DNA from 2 places in the Escherichia sp. HH091_1A genome. Region 2 is predicted to be linked to the other one. Evidence: predicted binding sites of a transcription regulator. Region 2 holds the regulator's gene; the other holds the start of a gene.
The links. The regulator PurR, encoded in region 2, represses purine synthesis genes. The targets are predictions, from matches to a motif close to CANGCAAACGTTTGCNTG.

Region 1 (7,857 bases), 890 kb from region 2:
CGGCACGCCACGAATCAGCGTGGTATACCCTTCAAAAATGAGCCCCGAAAACCGATTTTGCGAGAGCTTACCGCCAGCGCCAATTAAACCAATGATTACAGCGAGCACTACAGAGCTGATAGCCAGCTCCAGCGTGACGAGCGCACCCTGTAAAATAACACCTGAAAACCCATACAACATGCTGCCTGTCCTGTCGTGTGTGGTGAATTACCGCCTCTTGTCTCCCTCCGGTTACCCGAAGGGAGCGGGCTTTCTTTCACCGATGGCGATTAACCACCATAAACATCAAAATCGAAGTACTTTTTCGCTAATTTCTCGTAAGTACCGTCAGCGCGCATTTCGGCAAAGGCTTTGTTCAGTGCCTCGCGCAATTCGTTATCTTCTTTACGCAGACCCATGCCGGTCCCTACGCCAAACAGTTTTTCATCTTTAACAGACGGGCCACCGAATTTGTAATCTTTACCAACGGGTTGTTTGAGGAAACCTTCGCTGGCGGCGACCTCATCCTGGAATGCGGCATCAATACGTCCGGCAGTCAGGTCAGAATAAATGTTGTCCTGCCCCTGATAAGAGACGATTTCAATGCCTTTTGGTGCCCAGTGTTCGTTACCGAACGTCTCCTGGGTGGTGCCCTGCAATACGCCTACGCGCTTGCCTTTCAGCGACTCGACTGTCGGCTGAATGTCGGAATTTTTCGCCACTACCAGACGAGAGTCGGCAGCGTACAGTTTGTCGGTGAAGGCAATTTCCTGCTGACGTTTTTCCGTAATGGAAAGCGATGACATGATGGCGTCAATCTTCTTCGCTTTTAAGGACGGGATTAACGCATCCAGCGGGTTTTCGACAAACGTACATTGCGTATTGATGCGTTTGCACAACTCCTTCGCCAGATCGATATCGAAGCCAACCAGTTCACCTTGTGAATTTTTTGATTCAAATGGCGCATAGGTCGGATCGGTACCGATGCGAATGTTTTGCGGAATCGCAGCAAACGCCGCCGTTGCGCTGGAGAAGGCCAGGACCAGAGAGAGCGATAGCACCAGTTTTTTCATAATGTCCTCAACTGACAGTCTTTTTATAGGGAATATTTACAGGTTTGTTACACTTATCGTGCCATAAAATTGACCATCAAGGCAAAACATCCCGCCCCGTTAGACGTATTATTTTTCATTAAAAATGCTTAAGTATGCATTTCAATGCACCACGATAGTGCAACAAACCTGGCGTGCACCATGATCATTCCATCAGGTACAGTTTCCCTGCGACGTATCAGTCACCGTAGACATTAAAGTCGAAATACTTTTTCGCCATCTTGTCGTAGGTGCCGTCCTGACGCAGCTCGCCAAGCGCCTTATTAAACGCAGCCGTCAGTTCAGCATCATCTTTACGTAGCCCGACACCGGTGCCGTCACCGAAGTATTTTTTGTCTTTCACTGAAGGGCCTGCAAAAGCGAAATCTTTACCGGCAGGTTGCTTGAGGAAACCTTCGCTGGCAGCAACCTCATCTTGCAGAGCGGCATCCAGGCGTCCTGCAGCCAGATCGGAATAGACCAAATCCTGGTTAGCATAGGCCACCACATCGACACCCTTACTGCGCCAGTTATCATTGGCATACGCTTCCTGGGTTGATCCCTGCAGCACACCAACATGTTTACCTTTCAGTGAATCCAGCGTTGGCTGAATCGGTGAACCTTTGGCAGCAATCAGACGAGAGTCTGCGGCGTACAGTTTGTCGGAGAAGGCAATCTCCTGCTGACGTTTATCGGTAATGGAGAGCGACGAAATAATGGCGTCGATCTTTTTCGCTTTCAGTGAGGGGATCAGCGCGTCAAAGTCACTGGCAACCCAGGTACATTTCACCTGCATCCGTTTGCACATCTCGTTACCGAGATCGATATCAAAGCCAACAAAGTCACCTTTGGCATCTTTCGATGAGAACGGTGCATAGGTGGTATCCGTTCCGATACGTACCGTCTCCGGCAGCGCCGCGTAGCTGGAAGCTGCTGCGGAAATCCCGACTAACAAAGACAGAGCGAGAATCGACTTCTTCATACATAACCCTCAAGTGAAATGGCTTTTTTATGTTGTGTATTGTGTTGTGTGTTTGCAGGCTCGTTCATGCAGGTCTTATGCCATCTTGACGACAACAGTAACATCCAACGTTAAATATGTTAATAAGACGTTGCATTATTGTCCTGAAGTTGAAGATAGCAGGTATGGCGGTTGAATCGCAGCGTTTCGATTGAATGGCAGGAACAAAATGTTGAGGATTTGATCGCGGTTGCAAAATTGCCCTGAAACAGGGCAACAGTGGAGTTATGCGCCCTGCCAGCGGGCAAAGAGATCTTCGGGTAGATTTATCGCAAACTGGTCAAGAACACGGTTAACCGTCTGATTTATCACATCATCAAGGGATTGTGGGCGATGATAAAATGCCGGAACGGGAGGCATAATTACCGCACCGATTTCTGCCGCCTGAGTCATTAAACGCAGGTGGCCTAAGTGCAACGGTGTTTCACGCACGCAGAGCACCAGCGGGCGACGCTCTTTCAGCACCACATCTGCCGCACGGGTCAGTAAACCATCCGTATAGCTATGGACAATGCCGGACAGGGTTTTGATTGAACAGGGTAAAATCACCATCCCCAACGTCTGGAAAGAACCAGAAGAGATGCTGGCGGCAATATCGCGCGCATCGTGCGTGACATCGGCTAATGCCTGCACATCACGCAGGGAGAAATCCGTTTCAAGGGATAAGGTCTGGCGCGCCGCCTGGCTCATTACCAGATGCGTTTCAACATCTGCGACATCGCGCAGAACCTGTAATAATCGTACGCCATAAATCGCGCCGCTGGCACCGCTGATGCCCACAATGAGTCGTTTCATAAATAGTTGCCCTGTCAGACTTGCAGGCAGACTTTGCAGGATTTCGGCGGGAGTTGCAAGTCAGGGTGCCAGACCGGCACCCTGAGCGAAGGCATCATCCTTCGTTATGCATTTCGAGATTTTCCACTTCGTTCTGACGTTGCACGGCTTTAGCGTCGTCATTACGTAAAGTATCAAGGAAATCGAGGTAGCCCTGATCAACATCTTTGGTGACGTAAACGCCGTTGAACACCGAGCATTCAAACTGCTGGATATCCGGGTTTTCAGCGCGAACGGCTTCGATCAAATCGTTGAGGTCCTGGAAAATCAACCCGTCAGCACCGATGATCTGGCGAATTTCATCTACTTCGCGACCGTGAGCGATCAGTTCCGTGGCGCTTGGCATATCAATCCCGTAAACGTTCGGGAAGCGAATTTCCGGTGCCGCAGAAGCGAGGTAAACTTTCTTCGCTCCGGCTTCGCGTGCCATCTCGATAATCTGCTCAGAAGTGGTGCCACGGACGATGGAGTCGTCGACCAGCAGGACGTTTTTATCGCGGAACTCGGCGCGGTTGGCGTTCAGTTTACGGCGCACGGACTTACGACGCAGCTGCTGGCCAGGCATGATGAAGGTGCGGCCAACATAGCGGTTTTTAACGAAGCCCTGGCGGTACGGTTTGCCCAGAATACGAGCAATTTCCAGCGCGATATCACAAGAGGTTTCCGGAATTGGGATCACCACGTCGATATCCAGATCTTCCCATTCGCGAGCAATTTTCTCGCCCAGCTTGGTGCCCATATTCACACGCGCGCTGTAAACAGAAATTTTGTCGATGAACGAGTCTGGTCGGGCAAAGTAAACATACTCGAACAGGCACGGATTGCTGACCGGGTTGTCAGCGCACTGGCGGGTAAACAGCTGCCCTTCTTCAGTGATGTAAATCGCCTCGCCTGGGGCGACATCACGCAGGAACTCAAAGCCCAGGGTATCGAGCGCAACGCTTTCGGAAGCGACCATATATTCTGTGCGATTGTCGTCGATATCACGTTTCCCCAGTACCAGCGGACGAATACCGTTAGGATCGCGGAAAGCCACCATACCGTGGCCGATAATCATCGCCACACAGGCATACGCACCGCGGATTAAGCGGTTTGTAGCGGCGATGGCGGCGAAGATGTTGTCGGCTTCCAGCGGGTAGTGGCGGAAGTTGTCCAGCTCGCTGGCGAAGATATTAAGCAGAATTTCCGAGTCGGAAGTGGTGTTGATGTGGCGGCGTTTTTCTTCAAACAGTTTTTTACGCAACTCATGAGCGTTGGTCAGATTGCCGTTGTGGGCAAGCGTGATGCCATACGGGGAGTTAACGTAAAACGGCTGCGCTTCAGAGGCGCTGGAGCTACCAGCCGTGGGGTAACGCACATGACCAATGCCCATATTGCCCTGCAAACGCTGCATATGGCGAGCTTCGAAGACATCGCTCACCAGCCCGTTCGCTTTACGCAAACGGAAGCAATTATTGGCATCAATGGTGATGATGCCGGCGGCATCCTGACCGCGATGCTGAAGCACCGTTAAGGCATCATAAATCGACTGGTTAACCGGCATAACACCGGCGATACCGACAATACCGCACATACGTCTTTTTCCTCGTTAAGCCACATCTCAGAGCACTTACGCTCTGGGCAAGAAACTTGACGAGCTTTGCAGATAATCAAAAAACCATCTGATGATAAAACTGAACTGCGGGATCAGCTGTGATTTGCTCCAGTCTTCGCTTTTCGACACCCCGGTAAAGGAGTCGAGAAAGAAGAGAATGGCAGCAACAATCAACACACCGCGCAACGCACCGAAACAGACGCCCAGCACCCGGTCGGTGCCTGACAACCCCGTTTTCTCCACCAACTGGCCTATCACGAAGTTCACGATAGCACCAACGATCAGGGTAGCGATAAACAGTACCGCGATGGCAATCCCATTTCGAACCAGTTCGTCTTCAAAGCCCGTAAACCAGACTGACAGGTAAGTGTAGTAATGACTGGCAACAAAGAAAGCACAACCCCATGTCACCAGCGATAACGCTTCACGAACAAAGCCGCGGATCAGGCTAACCAGAGAGGAAAAAGCAATCACCGCGATTATGGCGTAATCAATCCAGACCATATGTGTCCCACGATTTTACGCCCTGTCATCCTGTTCGGGGCGCATTCTAACAGAAAAAGAAAACGTTTGCGTAGGGATTTCCTTACCACGCTTCAATAAAAATGGCGCTGAAAAAATATTCAACGCCATCGACTTTTTATGCCTTTGCAGCATCGGGCAATGCGTGTCGGATGCGGCGTGAACGCCTTATCCGACCTACGGTTCTACTCCTGCACAGGCCTGATAAGACGCGCCAGCGTCGCATCAGGCAACGACTGTCGGATGCGGCGTGAACGCCTTATCCGACCTACGGTTCTACTCCTGCACAGGCCTGATAAGACGCGCCAGCGTCGCATCAGGCAACGGCTGTCGGATGCGGCGTGAACGCCTTATTCGACCTACGGTTCTACCCCTGCGCAGGCCTGATAAGACGCGCCAGCGTCGCATCAGGCAAAACCGTATTAATTCGGTGTATAGCCCATCACCACGCCACTTAAGCCAGAAAGCTGCTTGAGTTCACCCAGCGAACCTTTCAGCTTATCTTTCGAGGCATCTGGCCCAACCAGAATACGGGTAATTTTACCCTGCACCGGCGTGGATGGCGACGTATAAACCCGATAACCGGCACCGCGCAGCTTACCGACAATCTCATTCACTTTATCGGCATTTTTCAGCGCGCCCAGCTGGACGACATACGCTTTACCCGTCGGGGCGGCTTTTTCTTCCACGACCGGCTTCGGTTCTGGCTTCGGCGCAGGTGCTGCTTCAACCTTCGGTTTAGGCGGTTCCACCGGTTTCGGCTTCGGTGGGGCGACCGGTGCAGGTTCCGGTTCAAACTCGGTGTTATTGGCTGCAATAGTGGCCGGATCGAGCGACGGCGCGGCAGCATCACCTGCCCGCACCTCTTCCGCTGCGCCTTCTGGCGGCTGTGTCGGCAACGCCTGGGTGGCGGCTGGCATCATATCAGGCTCATCGCGATCGCCCGCTTTCGGCACCAGAGGGATTGCCGCGAACTCATCCTGATAATGCTTTTTCTGCCCGTCCAGCAACCCTGGAAGTACAATCACCCCCAGCGCCACCAGCACGATCGTACCCACTAACCGATTCTGAAACTTACTTGCCACCGATTCTCCTCGCGTCAATCACTTCCATGACATGTGCGACCGTGTGGAACGAACCACACACCAGCACGGTATCTTCCGCTTTAGCGTCCGCCATTGCGGCATCCCATGCCTGCGCCACGCTATCAAATGATTTGCCGTTACCCAAATGCTCAAGCAGTTGTTCTGCCGTGGCACCGCGCGGCCCTTCCAGTGGCGCACAATACCAGTCATCAACCACGCTTTTCAACCAGGCCAGAGTTCCGGCAATATCTTTATCATGTAGCATACCGATAACCGCCAGAACGCGCCCGTTTTTCGGTAACGCTTTCATACGCCCGGTGAGATATTCCGCCGCATGTGGATTATGCGCGACATCAAAAATAACGCGTGGCGACTCGCTCACAATCTGGAAACGTCCCGGCAAAATTGCGCTGGCAATCCCGTCACGAATGGCATTTTCACTGACCTCCAGCCCGCTGGCACGCAGTGCCGCCAGTGCCGTTGCGGCATTCGGTTGCGGGACAAGCGGCAACGGCAGATTTTCCAGCGTGCCGTGAGCATCGCTGAACGTCCAGTCATTGTCACTGACGGAATAGTTCCACTCAACGCCCCGACGTTGTAGCAGTGCGCCTTTTTCCTGCGCCACATCAGCAATGGTAGAAGGCATTTCAGGCTCTCCGACAATTGCCGGTTTTTCATTGCGGAAAATCCCTGCTTTCTCACGACCAATGCTTTCGCGATCTGGCCCCAACCAGTCGGTATGATCCAGCGCAATGCTGGTCACCACCGCAACATCAGCATCGACAATATTGGTTGCATCCAGACGTCCGCCCAGCCCTACTTCCAGAATCACCACGTCAAGTTGTGCCTGTTTGAACAGCCACAACGCCGACAGCGTACCGTACTCGAAATAGGTCAGGGAAATATCACCGCGTGCCGATTCAATCTCCGCAAAAGAGGCTGTGTGGGCCGATTCCGGCAATTCCTGGCCCTGCACACGAACGCGCTCGGTATAACGCACCAGATGTGGCGAACTGTAGACGCCCACTTTGTACCCTGCCGCCATCAGAATCGACTCCAGCGTACGGCAGGTGGTGCCTTTGCCATTCGTACCCGCAACGGTAAATACAAATGGCGCTGGTTTCAGAACGCCAAGACGTGCCGCGACCTGGCTTACGCGCTCAAGGCCAAGATCGATAGTTTTACTGTGCAGGTTTTCCAGATAAGAAAGCCACGAAGCCAGAGGCGACGCGGCTTGAGGAGTGCGTTTGATAATCATGGTATCCGCTGATTCGTTACGGTGAGAATAGCAAAAGGGCAGAGCCAGTGGCCCTGCCCTTATCAGTTATCAGGCCTCAGGTTCCTGATCCGGTACCGGTGGCACCACTACGCCTTCACGCGGCGCTTCAGGATTCGGCGCTGGCAGATTCATCAACTTCGCCAGAATGCTCGCCAGTTTCAGGCGCATTTCCGGACGACGGACGATCATGTCGATGGCGCCTTTCTCGATCAGGAATTCACTGCGCTGGAATCCTGGCGGCAGTTTTTCGCGAACGGTCTGTTCGATAACACGCGGACCGGCAAAGCCGATTAACGCTTTCGGTTCAGCAATATTGAGATCGCCCAGCATGGCGAAACTTGCAGAAACACCGCCCATGGTCGGGTCGGTCAGCACGGAGATGTACGGCAAGCCGCGCTCCTGCATTTTTGCCAGTGCCGCAGAGGTTTTCGCCATCTGCATCAGCGACATCA
Region 2 (7,857 bases):
AAGTTCAGGGCAATCTGATGTCCTGCGACATCAACAATACCGAGCGGAGACACTAACAGAGCCACGACGGCAAACAGCGTTACTTCAAAGAACAGTGCCAGTGCAATCGGCAAACCGAGTTGAATCAGTCGTTTCATAACCGCAGGATCGGGCTTCGCGGTGCCTTTTTCGTTACGAATATCGCGCATCGAGCGGGCGCGTTTAATGTAAGAAACCATGGCAAGGAACATGACCCAATACACCGCCGCAGTAGCCACGCCACAACCAACGCCACCGAGCTCAGGCATACCGAAATGACCATAAATAAAGATATAGTTCACCGGAATGTTCACCAGCAGGCCGATAAAGCCCATCACCATACCCGGCTTGGTTTTTGCCAGACCTTCACACTGGTTACGGGCAACCTGGAAGAACAGATAGCCCGGTGCGCCCCACAGCAATGCGCGCAAATAACCCACGGCTTTGTCCGCCAGAGCCGGGTCGATATTTTCCATAGTTCGGATAATGTAACCCGCATTCCACAGCACCAGCATAATAAGAACGGAAACAAAACCTGCCAGCCAGAACCCTTGTCGCACCTGATGCGCAATGCGCTCACGTCGACCGGAACCATTTAATTGCGCGATAACCGGCGTTAATGCCAGCAGCAGCCCGTGACCAAAGAGGATCGCCGGAAGCCAGATAGAAGTACCGATAGCGACCGCCGCCATGTCGGTGGCACTATAGCCGCCCGCCATCACGGTATCGACAAAACCCATCGCAGTTTGGGCGATTTGCGCGAGAATCACCGGGATTGCTAATGCTAATAACAGACGCGCTTCACTGATATACTTCTGCACGTGAACACCTTTTATTTGTAATTATATGAGAGACTAAAAAGCCGCCTGAATGGGCAGCAAAAAGAAGAAGCAGGGGAAATTCAGTCTATTGTAGCGAGGATTTATTAATTCTCCAGTGAAAAAATAGCCATTCTTACCCCTTCACTGGTAAGGGCGTTTTCCACCTGCTATTGTGCTGAACAGAATGTCTTAACTGATTTCAGGAGTTGTGAGTATGTTTACGGGGATTGTACAGGGCACCGCAAAACTGGTGTCGATTGACGAGAAACCAAATTTTCGCACACATGTGGTTGAGTTACCTGACTACATGCTGGACGGGCTGGAAACCGGTGCGTCCGTGGCGCATAACGGTTGCTGCCTGACCGTAACGGAAATTAACGGCAACCATGTCAGTTTTGACCTGATGAAAGAAACGTTACGCATTACTAATCTTGGCGATTTAAATGTGGGGGATTGGGTAAACGTTGAGCGTGCGGCGAAATTCAGCGATGAAATTGGCGGACACTTAATGTCAGGTCATATTATGACCACCGCTGAAGTGGCGAAAATATTAACCTCGGAAAATAATCGTCAGATCTGGTTTAAAGTCCAGGATAGTCAGTTGATGAAATATATCCTGTACAAAGGATTTATTGGCATCGACGGTATTAGCCTGACCGTCGGCGAAGTCACGCCAACGCGTTTTTGCGTCCATTTAATTCCGGAAACACTGGAACGCACTACCCTTGGGAAGAAAAAACTCGGCGCACGCGTCAACATTGAAATCGATCCACAAACTCAGGCAGTGGTAGATACGGTAGAACGTGTGCTGGCGGCACGAGAAAATGCCATGAATCAACCAGGTACAGAAGCCTGATCTGAAATCGCCCCCGGAGCGGGGGCGATAGAATAGCCTCTAGCGAGCGACTCGAAGGCCGTTTTCGACTCCGCGAGAGAACACCACCTGCCAGAGCTGAATATCACGGGCGCGGAAAGCACCTGCACAGGCATTCAGATAATAGGTAAACATCCGTTTAAAGCGTTCACTGTAGTTATCCGCAATTTCTGGCCATGCAGCGAGGAAACGTTCATACCACGCCATCAACGTAGTATCGTAATCAGCACCGAAGTTATGCCAGTCTTCCATCACAAAGTGGGGTTCGCTGGACTGAGCAATCTGGCGTACAGAGGGCAGGCAACCGTTCGGGAAAATATATTTATTAATCCAGGGATCAACATTCAGATCGGTTTTTTTCGAACCGATAGTATGGAGCAGGAATATACCTTCCGGTTTCAAATTACGATCCACCACCGCAAAATAGGTATCGTAATTTTTCGGTCCGACGTGCTCGAACATCCCCACAGAAACAATACGATCAAACTGGTCGTTCAGGTCACGATAATCTTGCAGCAAAATGGTGACATCCAGGCCTTCACAGCGTTCCTGAGCCATTTTTTGCTGTTCAGCAGAAATGGTGACGCCCACCACGCTTACGTCATAGTTAGACGCCATGTAATGCGCCAGTCCGCCCCAACCACAGCCAATATCCAGTACGCGCATCCCTGGTTTTAACTGCAATTTTTCACAAATCATTTTGAGCTTCGCCTGCTGGGCAGATTCCAGATTATCGGCATCTTTCCAGTAAGCGCAGGAATATTGCATGAACGGATCAAGCATGCGACTGAATAAGTCATTACCCAAATCGTAATGCTCTTTGCCGACTATCCAGGCACGTTTTTTACTCTGCAGATTGAAGAGACGAGCGCTGGCAATACGCAGCGTGTCTTTGAAATGATGGGGGAGTTGGTTCTCGAGACCTGCGCGTAAGACTTTGCTAAAAAACATATCCAGTCGGTCACATTCCCACCAGCCATCCATATAACTTTCGCCTAACCCCAACGATCCTTCCTGCAGAACGCGTTTAAAAAAATCGGGATTTTTCACACGAATATCCGCCGGGGCAGAACCGTTAATGGCTATACCGGCACGGCTAAGTAATTCGTTGGCGATACGGTACCAGTTGTCATCCGGTACGCTGACTTCTTCTATACACGATGAACTCATAGTTTCTCCATCACTGGTCGGTGATCAGAACCTTAAAACAGCGTAGACGCTTTTTGGGCTTTGTGAGAAATCTCGCAGAAAAAACTGCGAGTCTATAATCCGACGTAGAACAGAGGGAAAGGAGGAACCCTTGCCGAAATGACCATCCATAGTGAGTAGGGAACGTTCCTGTCCCCATAAAAACATAATATTTATCGTAGTCTTAACAACTCGAAATTAGTATAGGCCGCTAATTTCAATCATACAACAAAATTTTGTTAGCAGCCTAAGTATAAGCATATCGATATAGATCAGTGTGATTCGCTATGCGCCACTTCGGCATTGCCATGGCTCTGGCAATCCACTTCTTCACTGCGTTGCATCATGTAACCGAGAGCGACCAGCACTACTGTTGATAACATCACGCTGGTGGTGGTGAGCAATGGCGTACTGATACTGATAAGCCAGGACACTACCAGACTTGCGAGGAAGCACAGACCCAGTTGTAGAGTGTTCTGCAACGCTGCGGCGCGACCAGTTGCATGTGGGAAAGGACGCAGTGCCTGGGCGACAACAATCGGGTAGATCGCGCCGTTGGCAATCGCCATCACACAGAATGGGATCAGGATTTCGGCCAGCGACACATGGCTAATGAAGCCCGCAGCCCAGGTCGCAATGACGCTGACAGCAAACAGCACCAGCAACCACGGTAATAACTGCTTGCCTTGCCATTTTTGTAGTGCGGCGCGACAGCCATAGCCACCAATCAGAAACGCGATAGTTTGCGGGACATAGCTTAAACCAATCACTGCCGGGCTGTAACCCATTTCGCTAAGGATGAACGGTGAACCGGTCAGCCATGCAAAAAAACTGGCTGAACAGGCCGCGTATACCAGCACGTTGCCGCGATAGGTTTTAGAACGTAGCAGATCGGTAAAGGTCAGACCATCCTGACTATTGTTACGGGCCTTCGTCGTGGGTTTGAGCCAGAAAATAGGCAGAATCAGCACCACGGTAATGGCAAACAGGGTGGCGAATATCGCCTGCCAGGAAAAATGGACCAGCAGCCAGCTTCCTAACAGAGGAGCCAGTGCCGGAGATAGACCCACCAGCGGCATGATGGTCGCAAAAATACGGTTAACTTTCTGTGAAGGATAATAATCCGTCACTAACGCTTGCCAGATAACCGCCGCGGCGCAGACACCTACAGCCTGTACAAAACGCAATACCAGCAGCGTGGCGGCGTTTTCAACCCACAGCATCCCCAGACTACCTAACGCAAAAATTGTCAGGCCGATGAATAACACCGGTTTACGACCATAACGGTCGGAGAGCGGCCCCCACAGAAGCTGGGCTGCGGCAAATCCGGCAAGGAACAGACTAAGGCTGGCACTGACAGCAGACGCAGGCGTTTGCAGGTCGGCCTGTATGGCGGCGAAAGCAGGCAGATACATATCGGTTGCCAGAAAACCGAGTACGCTCAAACCTGCCAGCCAGACTAAAAATCTTTTCCCAGGTTGCATGTATATTCTCTAAATCTCTCAATTAAACACCGCCGCAAAGTGTAGGGAGTGAAATTAGTGTTGTGAAACGGTAATATTTGATGACTGGTTTCAAAAATTTTGCAGGCAGACTATGTGGTCAGAATATTCACTCGAAGTTGTTGATGCGGTAGCGCGTAATGGTAGTTTTAGCGCTGCAGCCCAGGAGTTGCATCGCGTTCCTTCTGCGGTCAGCTATACCGTGCGTCAGCTGGAAGAGTGGCTGGCGGTGCCTCTGTTTGAACGACGTCACCGTGATGTGGAACTGACCGCTGCCGGGGCGTGGTTTCTCAAAGAAGGGCGCTCTGTTGTCAAAAAAATGCAGATCACTCGGCAGCAATGTCAGCAGATAGCGAACGGCTGGCGCGGTCAGTTAGCTATCGCAGTGGATAATATTGTCAGGCCAGAACGTACACGGCAGATGATCGTTGATTTTTATCGCCATTTTGATGATGTCGAACTTCTTGTCTTTCAGGAAGTGTTCAACGGTGTCTGGGATGCGCTTTCCGACGGGCGCGTGGAACTGGCGATTGGCGCAACACGCGCGATTCCGGTAGGCGGTCGTTATGCCTTCCGGGATATGGGGATGCTAAGCTGGAGTTGCGTTGTTGCCAGCCACCACCCGCTGGCGTTGATGGATGGCCCGTTCAGCGATGATACGTTGCGCAACTGGCCGTCATTGGTGCGCGAAGACACCTCACGAACGCTACCTAAACGTATTACCTGGTTGCTGGATAACCAAAAAAGACTTGTCGTGCCTGACTGGGAATCATCGGCAACCTGTATCTCGGCAGGATTATGCATAGGGATGGTGCCAACACATTTCGCCAAACCGTGGCTTAATGAGGGGAAGTGGGTAGCATTAGAACTGGAAAACCCCTTTCCGGATTCGGCATGTTGTCTGACATGGCAGCAAAATGATATGTCGCCTGCGTTAACCTGGTTGCTTGAGTATCTCGGCGATAGTGAGACGCTGAATAAGGAGTGGCTGCGGGAGCCGGAAGAGACTCCCGCAACGGGTGATTAACGACGATAGTCTCGGAACGGGCCGTCAGCCACGGAGCGGCGTTCAATCAAGCGCGGATGCACTTCAATGGACTGCGGTTCTTCACGTTTGTTGACGATACGATCCAACAGCATGTTGAACGCTGTTTCACCCAGCGAATCTTTTGGCTGATGGATCGTGGTCAGCGCCGGCGTAAAATAGCGGGCGTTGCGCACGTTATCATAACCGATCAGCGAAACATCCTGCGGGACGCGCAGACCCATTTCATCAGCAGCACAAAGTGCGCCCATTGCCATGATATCGCCACCACAGAAGACGGCAGTAGGGCGATGCGGCTGCGACAGTATTTGCTGCATGGCGCGATAACCGGATTCAGGTTCAAAGTCACCCTGTACAATCCAGCTTTCCGGCACTTTGATCATCGCTTCTTCCATTGCCTTCATAAAACCGGCAAGGCGGCCTGCGCCAGTGTTACGTTCCAGCGGGCCGGGGATAACGCCGATTTCGCGGTGACCGCGTTCAATCAGATAACGCCCGGCCATGTAGCCGCCTTCGAACGCGTTATCAATGACCGCATCGGTGAAGTCAGCTTTTGCTTCACCCCAGTCCATTACCACCATTGGGATATGGCGATACTCTTCCAGCATCGTCAGCAACGGCTCTGGGTACTCAGAACACATCACCAGCAGACCATCGACGCGTTTTTGCGCCATCATCGACAGATAAGCCCGCTGTTTCTCAAGATTGTTCCACGCATTACCCAGAATCAGGGTGTAACCTTTCTGGAAGCAATTTTTTTCAACCGCTTCAATGATCTCGGCAAAATAGGCCGCTTCGCTGCTGGTCGCCAGCAAACCGATAGACTTGGTGTGGTTAACCTTCAGGCTACGCGCCACCGCGCTAGGGGAGTAGTGTAATTCTTTAATCGCTGCCCACACGGCGTTGCGCGTTTCTTCAGCGACGAAACGTGTTTTGTTGATTACGTGTGACACAGTTGTAGTGGAAACGTTTGCTCGTTTCGCTACATCTTTTATTGTTGCCATTCCATTTCACTCCAGACCCTAACTTCAGCTCCTGCAAAATCGCAAGGTAAACGTTTGCCTTTACACACCTTACGCACAACAAAAGTGTTGCGGTACGCCGGAAAAACGACACGGAGCGTCAGGAAGGGGTCAATGGCCAGTACGCAAATAGTGTAAGCGTGGAATTTTGGCCGATCTTGACGAAAAGGGGAAGTGGTAAAAACACTTATCATTATAAATGACGGGAGATTTTTTCATCACAGTGTGTAAAAATGCGTAATATCACTTTTTGTGTGGTAATAAAAAAGGAGAAAACTTGATGAGCACCGACCTTAAATTTTCACTGGTAACAACGATTATCGTCCTCGGTTTGATCGTGGCCGTGGGTTTGACTGCCGCGCTGCACTGATTTCCTCTCGAGGGAGCGCGTTCTCCCTCGCATCTCCTTCCTGTTTGTTAGCAAAATGGCAAAAGTGTTTTCTCTTTTTGTTATTTTCATTTTTTTGTGATTGCTGTCATGCTTTCGCCACTTTAATGAATATCGCGTAATGACGCGAAGAGGTGGAGATAAGGCATGAAAATTAACTATCCGTTGCTGGCGCTGGCGATTGGCGCGTTTGGTATCGGGACAACGGAGTTCTCGCCAATGGGCTTGTTGCCCGTCATTGCGCGCGGTGTGGATGTCTCGATTCCTGCTGCCGGAATGTTAATCAGTGCCTATGCAGTTGGCGTAATGGTGGGCGCGCCGCTGATGACGCTTCTACTTTCTCATCGTGCCCGCCGCAGTGCGTTGATTTTCCTGATGGCGATTTTCACGCTCGGCAACGTACTTTCCGCCATCGCGCCGGATTATATGACCCTGATGCTTTCACGCATTTTGACCAGCCTGAATCACGGAGCATTTTTTGGTTTGGGTTCAGTCGTGGCCGCAAGCGTGGTGCCAAAACATAAACAGGCCAGCGCAGTTGCCACTATGTTTATGGGGTTAACCCTGGCAAATATCGGTGGCGTGCCGGCGGCGACCTGGTTGGGTGAAACCATCGGCTGGCGGATGTCATTTCTGGCAACGGCGGGGCTGGGCGTGATTTCAATGGTAAGTCTGTTCTTCTCATTACCTAAAGGTGGCGCAGGGGCGCGACCTGAAGTGAAAAAAGAGCTGGCGGTATTAATGCGTCCGCAGGTGCTGTCTGCATTGCTGACGACGGTGCTGGGAGCTGGCGCCATGTTTACCCTCTACACCTATATCTCTCCGGTACTGCAAAGTATTACCCACGCAACACCGGTGTTCGTCACGGCAATGCTGGTGCTGATTGGTGTCGGGTTCTCTATTGGGAACTATCTCGGCGGCAAACTGGCAGATCGTTCAGTTAACGGCACGTTGAAAGGCTTTTTGTTGCTGCTGATGGTGATTATGCTGGCAATCCCG

Region 1: cvpA (colicin V production protein) is a predicted target of PurR. The motif match lies at 5,079-5,096, and genes of this name have one in related genera.

The regions. Positions count from the first base shown of each region.
Region 1 is NZ_AP025747.1:2,938,011-2,945,867, forward strand. It holds gene hisQ (histidine ABC transporter permease HisQ) at 1-180, opposite strand, end outside; gene hisJ (histidine ABC transporter substrate-binding protein HisJ) at 270-1,052, opposite strand; gene argT (lysine/arginine/ornithine ABC transporter substrate-binding protein ArgT) at 1,270-2,052, opposite strand; gene ubiX (flavin prenyltransferase UbiX) at 2,317-2,886, opposite strand; gene purF (amidophosphoribosyltransferase) at 2,981-4,498, opposite strand; gene cvpA (colicin V production protein) at 4,535-5,023, opposite strand; gene dedD (cell division protein DedD) at 5,464-6,126, opposite strand; gene folC (bifunctional tetrahydrofolate synthase/dihydrofolate synthase) at 6,116-7,384, opposite strand; gene accD (acetyl-CoA carboxylase, carboxyltransferase subunit beta) at 7,454-7,857, opposite strand, start outside.
Region 2 is NZ_AP025747.1:2,043,232-2,051,088, reverse strand. It holds gene mdtK (multidrug efflux MATE transporter MdtK) at 1-839, opposite strand, end outside; gene QUF14_RS10180 (riboflavin synthase) at 1,054-1,695, shown strand; gene cfa (cyclopropane fatty acyl phospholipid synthase) at 1,735-2,883, opposite strand; gene punC (purine nucleoside transporter PunC) at 3,174-4,385, opposite strand; gene punR (DNA-binding transcriptional activator PunR) at 4,498-5,430, shown strand; gene purR (HTH-type transcriptional repressor PurR) at 5,427-6,452, opposite strand; gene cydH (cytochrome bd-I accessory subunit CydH) at 6,751-6,840, shown strand; gene QUF14_RS10150 (MFS transporter) at 7,006-7,857, shown strand, end outside.